Regions from separate parts of the Ruegeria sp. THAF33 genome, predicted to be linked through region 1. Evidence: riboswitches for the same ligand, from Rfam matches in the RefSeq annotation. Region 1 holds a riboswitch; the other holds the start of a gene.

Region 1 (3,893 bases):
CGGGTTCCTTGAAAGACGCAACTCCCGCCGAGATCCGTCCATCCACCTCGGGCAGTACCACATGCATGGCAAGATCGGCGGGGGACAAACCGCGTTCCGCCTCGGCCCAGGCTTTGCGGCGCGAGGTGGCGAGAGCGACCTGAAACACCGGCACGCCTGCCGCGTCCAGAGGCGACGTTCCCGACGCACCTTTTCCCGAAAACGAAGTGGCGTTGACAATGGCCGATGGGTTCAGCGCAACAACCTGTTCCCGCAACCAGTCGGCGGCCATGGGCGCCTTGAGAGATGGGGCAAACAGGCCCACCGCCGCGTATCCACGGGCGCGCAGGCTGCGGATCAGGGAGGCGATCGGGGCGGTGTCTGCCGAGGTCAGGTAAGCGCGGTAAAAGGTGACGAGGATTCGTTTGGCCTTGCTTTCGAACGCGGTTTCCACCGGGATTACGCCGCGATCCGGACACCACACGCCACATTCGGGCAAGGTCTTGGCGCCCATCACCGGACCGGCATAAAGCCCCGCCGCCAAAGCCATCTGCGCCAACGCCGCCTGTGCCGCGACCTCGCCGCCGGTATCGCACAGATGCGCCAGCCGCCGCAGGGTCGAGACCGGCAGGGTGGAATAGTCATCCAGCCGCGTGTCCTCGCGCCCGTCAGCGGGCAGCACCGCCAGCGCGATGCCCTTGGCCTGCGCCAGCGCCAGAACCTGCTGCAACCCATAAGCCCAGTAGGGGACGCCGCCGATCAGACGGATCAGAATGCCCTTAGCGCCCTCGAGCGTCTGTTCGACATAGGTGTCGACCGACAGCGGGTGTTTCAGCGCCGCCAGGTTGGCCAGCCGCAACGAGGGCATCCGTCCCTCGGGCCCGCCGCCGCGATGCCAGCCCGCCGCGAAAGCCCCCAGATCGCTGTCCGAAAACGACAGCACCACCAGTTCCGCCGGGCTCTGGCCCAGATCGGTTGGGGTCTCGGTTTCCTCGAGCCCGTGGCTTTCGCGGAAGACGACGTGCATGTGTCTTACTCGGCAGCCTCACGCACACCCACGAGGATTTCGCGGATTTCCGCCTCTTTGATATCGTCATGCTCGGCGATGACGACCAGACGCGAACGACGGTCTTCACCGGGTTCCCACGGGCGGTCATACTGGTGCCGTACCCGCGCGCCGACCGCCTGAACCAGCAGGCGCATGGGTTTGCCCTGAACGGCGGCATACCCTTTGACGCGCAGGATGTTCAGTTCATTGGCGAGGCGTTCGATATTGGCGATCAGTTGGGCCGGTTCGGTCTGCTCGGGCAGCTCGACGATGATGCTTTCGAAATCGTCATGCTCGTGATCGTGATGGCCGTCGTGATGCGAGGGTCGGGCGTCCATGTCATCCTCGGCGGCGGCTTCCAGACCCAGCACAACGCGCACGTCCACGGCACCTTCGGCCACTTCGACGACGGGCAGGGGGCGCGGCGCCTCGGCGGCGATGATCTCGCGCGCTTTGGCCACGCCTTCGGGGCCGGCGAGGTCGGGCTTGGTCAGCAGGATGATGTCGGCGCACGAGATCTGATCCTCGAACACCTCGGACAGGGGCGTTTCGTGGTCGATCGAGTCATCGGCCATGCGCTGGGCGTCCACCGCTTCGACATTGGGCGCGAAACGGCCTGCGGCCACAGCCTCGGCATCGGCCAAGGCGATCACGCCGTCAACGGTGATCTTCGAGCGGATGTCAGGCCAGTCGAATGCCTTGAGCAGCGGTTTCGGCAGGGCCAGACCGCTGGTTTCGATCAGGATATGATCCGGGCGCGGCTCCAACGCCATCAGGGCCTCGATGGTGGGAATGAAATCATCTGCCACGGTGCAGCAGATGCAGCCATTGGCCAGTTCCATGATGTTTTCCGCCGGGCAATCAGGAATGGCGCAGGATTTCAGGATGTCGCCATCGACGCCTACATCGCCGAACTCGTTGACCACGACGGCAAGGCGCTTGCCCTGCGGGTTCTGCATCAGGTGACGCACCAAAGTGGTCTTGCCCGAGCCCAGAAAGCCGGTGATCACTGTGACGGGGAGTTTTTCGAGGTTCGACATGTCAGGCTCCAATCGGGGGAATGCGCGAGGCACAGTTCTTGCGAAAATGTTCGGGGCGTTCGCGCCATTTCACCAAACCATCTTCAGTGGCCAGATACTTGGTCGCGCCGTCGACGATGACGTCGACATGATCTGTTTCGTTCAGGTTTTCATACACGAAGGTCCAGCGGCCCGGCCCGCGCAACACGATCGAACAGCCTTGATCGCAGTTTGACAGGCATTCAACGGCTTTCAGGGTGACACCGTCGGGCAGGTCTGCCTGTTCCAGGGCCTTGTGCAACAAAGCGCCCGGGCGTTGCGCGTCATCTTCGACAGGCAGGCCGCGACGGCAGGTGGTACAGACCAGCAACTCGACTGGTGCGGTCTCGGTCATGTCTCTCATCCCCCCAAATCCTCTTCGCGGGGGACGGGGTTTCATGCGGGCCACGATTGGTCATGGACCCGACACCGGAACACCCCGCCCGGTTTCAACTTCGGTTGTTGGCAGGTCTCCCGGCTTGCGGATGCCAGAGGCGGGCCTCTGTCGGATGTCCCGCCTTCCCGGCTTTCGAGCCAGTGGCATTGGGCATCCTCTCCGTTCACGGTCGCGGGGGCGGCTGCGTTTGGCGGCAAGACCGTTGACGCATTCCCTTTTCATCGGCTGTCACCGACACCAACGAAAGGGACATGCGGCACCGCTGGCCTGCTTGTCAAGCGAGTCGCGCGCAACAATTATGCAGAGGCATGGAAAGCGACCTGTGGGCGTCGATGGGCGGCATGGTGTGCCGGGACCCAGCCCGAGATGGGCCGGACGACGAACGGTATCTCAGCAAGGGGCGTAGACTATGGCCAACCGGTGCCTCGACTGAACCTGTCCAGATGATGGGTAAAGACCACCGAACACCCCGGATCCTCTTGCGCTAATAGATGACGTTTATCATGAGCAGCGAGACGACCAGAAACAGCGCCGTCATTATTCCGCCGGAGCGGACGAAATCCATCACCTTGTATCCGGCCGGACCCATGATCAACGCGTTTACCTGATGGGTTGGGATGATGAAGCTGTTCGAGGTCGATATGGCGACCGTCAGGGCAAAGACGGCTGGGTTTCCACCCGCCGCCACCGCAATTGATACCGCCAGAGGCACCAGCAGAACCGTGGCCCCCACGTTGGACATGACCAAAGAAAAGGCCGTCGCCAGAACGGCGATGCCGGTTTGCAGCGACCAGAGCGGCCAGCCGTCCAGAATTATCATGATCTGCTGCGCGATCCACGCGGCCGTGCCTGTGTTCTGCACGGCTTGTCCCAAAGGTATGAGGCAGGCGAGCAGGAATACGGTGTTCCATCCGACCGCGCGGTATGCCTCGTCCACGCTGAGCACACGGGTCAGCATCATGCCCACCGCGCCGGTAAGAAGACAGAGTGAAAGCCGGACATCCGTGAACAGGATCAACGACAGCGAAATGGCGAAGAATGCCAGGGCCCAGCCGACTTTTTGCGGCCGCAGCTCGTCCTGAGGAAAGTCCGTCGTCACGACGACGAAATCCGGATCTCGTTTGATCCGCATCAGGTTGTCCCATCTGGTATGTGCCACAAGCATGTCGCCCGCCTGAAACTTTTCGAGCCCGATCTGAGTGGATTCGTGATCCTCGGTCTCGACATGGCTCAGCGTCTCTTCGCCGCGGTGAATGGCCAGCAGCGACATCCCGTAGGTCTTGCGAAACAAAAGCTCGCGGGGGCATTTGCCGATCAGCTTGCTGTCGGGCGTGATGACCACCTCGGCCACGCCTGCATTGGTTGGGGCGAACTCTTCGACGAAAATGTCCAAATCCGGAAGAACGGTCAG
Region 2 (3,893 bases), 1.3 Mb from region 1:
GAACAGGATCTCGGCGCTGCTGTCGTCGTCCAGAACAACGTCATCCAACTCGGGCTGATCCGCCTCGGTTTCCACCGGCGCGCCGAAGCTTTCCTGATGGTAGTTGTTCATATCAAAACCAAGACCGGCCAGCGCGTCGCGTACTGCTTGCATGAAGGGCTCAGGACCGCAGCAATAGACTTCGCGCTCAAGGTAATCCGGCGCCATCAGGCCCAGCATCAATTGGTTGAACTGACCCTGATATCCGGTCCATGGGCGGTAGCGGTCCGGCTCTTCCACCACGAATTTCAGGTCCAAACCATCCGTGCGGCTGGCCATCTGTTCCAAGCGCTGGCGGAAGATGATCTCGGATGGCCTTTTGGCGCAGTTGATGAAGACAACGTCCAGATCGCGGCCTTCGTCCCACATGCAGGTGGTCATCGACATCATCGGCGTGATGCCCGAGCCAGCCGAGATAAACAGGAACTTGCGCGCATCGCTCAACGCGTTGGTGAACAGGCCCGCAGGCCCAATGGCCTTGATCCGCATGCCGGGTTGAAGATTGTCAAGCATCCAGCGCGTGCCGATACTGTCGGGTTGCGCTTTGGCGGTGATGGTGATCGACCGCGGCCGCGACGGCGACGATGAGATCGTGTAGGTGCGATGCACGACTCCCCCGGGCTGGCCGGGCGCCGGAATCTCGAGCGTCAGGAACTGACCAGGGTAATAGGCGAACTGCGCCCCCGAGGGGGCCCGGAACGAAAAGCTGGCAGTGTTCGGCATCTCGGGCACGACCGAGACACATTCCAGCATCTCTCCATCCTGCCAGACGGCTGATGAAAGCGTGTTCAGGTCTTTCATCAGACTTACTCCGCCGCCATTGAGTCAGGGGCCAGGCGGGCCGACACTGTGTTGCAATACCAATCCACGAATTGCAGCACGCCGGATTCCTGAATGGCTGAATATGGGCCGGGCACATAGGCCGGGCTGTTGATGCCCTGCTGGTTGTCCTCGACCACCTGTCGATCTTCGTCATTCGTGGCGACCCAGACTTCGGTCAGACGTTTCACGTCATAGTCAACGCCTTCAACGGCATCCTTGTTGACCAGCCATTTGGTCGTGACCTCGGTCTCTGTCGGGCTGATCGGCGTGACGCGGAAAACAATCGAGTGATCGGCAAGAAAGTGGTTCCACGTGGTCGGATAGTGGAATTTCAAAAGCGATCCCGCATCCGCAAAGGGCGACCGGCCCAACCAACGGCGCACGGCGGATTTCCCGTCCATCGTATAACTCTCGGCCCCTTCTTTCAGCGGCATCCGCGCCAGTCGATATTGGCCGTCCTCGTGCAGGTAGAACTGCGATGGCATACCCGTTGCCTGGCACCTGTCGAAATGGGCTTGCATATAGGCTGGGGTTTCACCGCCTTCGATCCCCGTCACGCCCGGATCATCAGGGAAGGTCCGGCACAGCGCAGGGTGGTTGCCGCCGCAGTGATAGCACTCGCGATTGTTTTCCCAGACCAGCTTCCAGTTGCCGTTCTCGATGATCGTGCTTTCGAAGGCGACCTTGGCATTCGCAAGATCATGCGGCTCAAGATACGGGCGCGCGATATTGGCGAACGTGTCAAAATCCGGGGCGACATCCGCCAGACAGATGTAAACCAACCCGGCAAACTCGCGGCAATGAACCGTCTTCAAACCATGCTGCTTGGGATCAAACTCCGGCCCCATGTCGCGGGCCCACAGCAAAGAGCCGTCAAGCTCGTAGGTCCATTGGTGATATGGGCAAACCAGCTTCGGCGCGTTGCCTTTTGCCGCCTTGCATATGATTGAGCCGCGATGGCGGCAGGTGTTGTGAAACGCCCGGATCTGGTTGTCGGCGCCGCGCACGATGATCACGCGATAGGCACCCACGTTGTATGTTACATAGTCGCCGGCTTTCACCAGTTCGCAAGCGGGAATGGCAAAGAGCCATTCGCGATAGTGGATGGTTTCCAGGTCGGTCTGAAAGATCTCGGGGTCGGTGTAAAAGGCCCGTTCCAGAGCATAGCCCGGGATTCGACGCGCCAACAGGTTTTGGACATTGTTCACTTCTGGCTCTCCTGCCGCGCCCCGCGGCATTGCTTGGGCAGATGACAGGGAGGAACCGTCCGGAGGCGCGCGAGGACCACGTCCGAAACCCGTGCCCCCACCGCCACCCGCGGTTTGACATATCTGCAAGGCTGGTTTCCGGACTTGAAAGGGGCTTGCACCCGGTTGCGACACCTTCCCGGGATCCTCGTCCCAGTGGTTGATTGTCGAACCTGACCTTCCTTACCGTTGCGGGGGCAGTGCCGGAATTCCACCGGCTTCCCAATTCTCCGCTGTCTGAGAATCAAGCAGCGGCACCTCACGATGGCAGCCTACTTTTTACCCGCTTGAGCGCTGAAATGCTTGCGACATTTCCGGTTTCAAAACAGACATGGAAATTTTCCGGCAGCGTGGACGGCGCCGGGATCACAGTCCTTGGCACAGGGGCGTGGCAGGCCCGCCAGCATGGCGTTTTGCGGTGGCCGATGGCCTTGCGATGGATGCGGCCACGTCTGACATCGGCGCCGCCAAATTATCCCCCAACCGCGACGGCGAAGGCCCGGCTGCTCTGATCAGAAACGAAACGCTGCACGTCGCCTGAGCATGGCTGGAAAAGAGAGTGTCAAGCCAAGTGAAGGAGGTTTGCAGCAAGCCCTTTTCGGTGAAGTTGATCCGTTTGGGATAGTGCTGGCTTTCAATGGGGCAGGTGAAGAAGGCGAATATCCGTCATGCGAGAGTTGTCAGTCCACCTTGTCAACGGCCGGTAGAAAACCTCATTTTGTCCATAAAAAATTGTCTTTTTCGGGAAAAACCATTACGTTTTCCGAAAATGGTGGAAAACACCGGAGGCAGTAAGAGAGCAGATGCCAAAACCGAAAACAGGTGTTTTGCGGACAACAGTTCCTTCGCGCCTCATGGGAAAACGGGATGGTCTGTTTTTCCTCTGGGGGCAGATAGAACGCGCGCGCTTGAAGGTCGAGGGCGGCGAACGCGCCGAGGGCGCGGCCTCGGACGGGCCAAGGGCAAACACGGCCGGTGAGGTCAAGGGATCGACGACAGCATTGGTGGACGAGTTTATTTTCTACTGACTTTTGTGATGAAACCGGTCCTGGCGGCCCTATTTCTTCTCGAAGAACAGGATGACTTCACCCAGACGGACGCCATAGCGTGAGACATACGCGCGGTTCAGCAGACGGTCGTCATCCAGCAGCCACATCCAATCGTCGAATTTGACACGCATGGTCCCGTCCTTGATCGGCAGGTCGATCTTGTATTTCCAGTTGAACGTATCCCCGCGCTCAATCCCGCTGGCGGTTCCCAGCACGCCAGGCGCCGTACCGGTCCACGTATCCTCTCCGGTTTTGGTCAATGTCCAGATGCGTTGTTCCGTCGCGCCATCGTCGTAGACGAAGTCTTCGACCAGGGTCAGGGTTTCGCCGTCCCATGTCCCGTCGATATCAACCGTGAATCTGCGGGGGATATTTCCCAGAACATCCTGAAACTGACCGTAGGCCACTGTTTTGCCTTCGAAAAATTCCTCGAGGTTCAACTGTCGGTCCGACAGAAACGTTTTTGGTACCTTCGGTTTGCTGGAGCAGGCCGCCAGAAGTGCAAGGCTTGCGATGGCGACGCAGGCGATGAAAGAGCGAAAGGTGATCATTGCAACGGCTTCCCTTCCAAAGTCGCGTCATACCCGTTTGACCCACTTGGATGCATCGGTTTAGAACTGGGGCTTGGACGCATTGTGGCGATCAGTTCCGCGACCTTGACGCCAAACTTGCGCATCTCGGACCGATTCATGATGACGCCGGTTTCTGTCAGATACATCCAATCGGTGACATCCAA

The links. A riboswitch is a leader RNA that binds a small molecule or an ion and turns the genes downstream of it on or off. The one in region 1 is predicted to bind cobalamin.
Region 2: it holds a riboswitch for cobalamin, as region 1 does, so the genes downstream of both, FIU92_RS15585 (aromatic ring-hydroxylating dioxygenase subunit alpha) here and FIU92_RS04735 (DUF1636 domain-containing protein) in region 1, are expected to answer to the same signal.

What each region holds. Positions count from the first base shown of each region.
Region 1 is NZ_CP045384.1:928,716-932,608, forward strand. Features, by position in the region: gene cobN (cobaltochelatase subunit CobN) at 1-1,006, opposite strand, end outside; gene cobW (cobalamin biosynthesis protein CobW) at 1,012-2,067, opposite strand; gene FIU92_RS04735 (DUF1636 domain-containing protein) at 2,069-2,440, opposite strand; cobalamin riboswitch at 2,532-2,739, opposite strand; gene FIU92_RS22720 (hypothetical protein) at 2,791-2,970, shown strand; gene FIU92_RS04740 (SLC13 family permease) at 2,967-3,893, opposite strand, start outside.
Region 2 is NZ_CP045384.1:3,105,560-3,109,452, reverse strand. Features, by position in the region: gene FIU92_RS15590 (hybrid-cluster NAD(P)-dependent oxidoreductase) at 1-840, opposite strand, end outside; gene FIU92_RS15585 (aromatic ring-hydroxylating dioxygenase subunit alpha) at 846-2,099, opposite strand; cobalamin riboswitch at 2,181-2,385, opposite strand; gene FIU92_RS22845 (hypothetical protein) at 2,440-2,649, shown strand; gene FIU92_RS15580 (hypothetical protein) at 2,652-2,903, shown strand; gene FIU92_RS15575 (hypothetical protein) at 2,963-3,136, shown strand; gene FIU92_RS15570 (DUF3833 family protein) at 3,166-3,708, opposite strand; gene FIU92_RS15565 (DUF3833 domain-containing protein) at 3,705-3,893, opposite strand, start outside.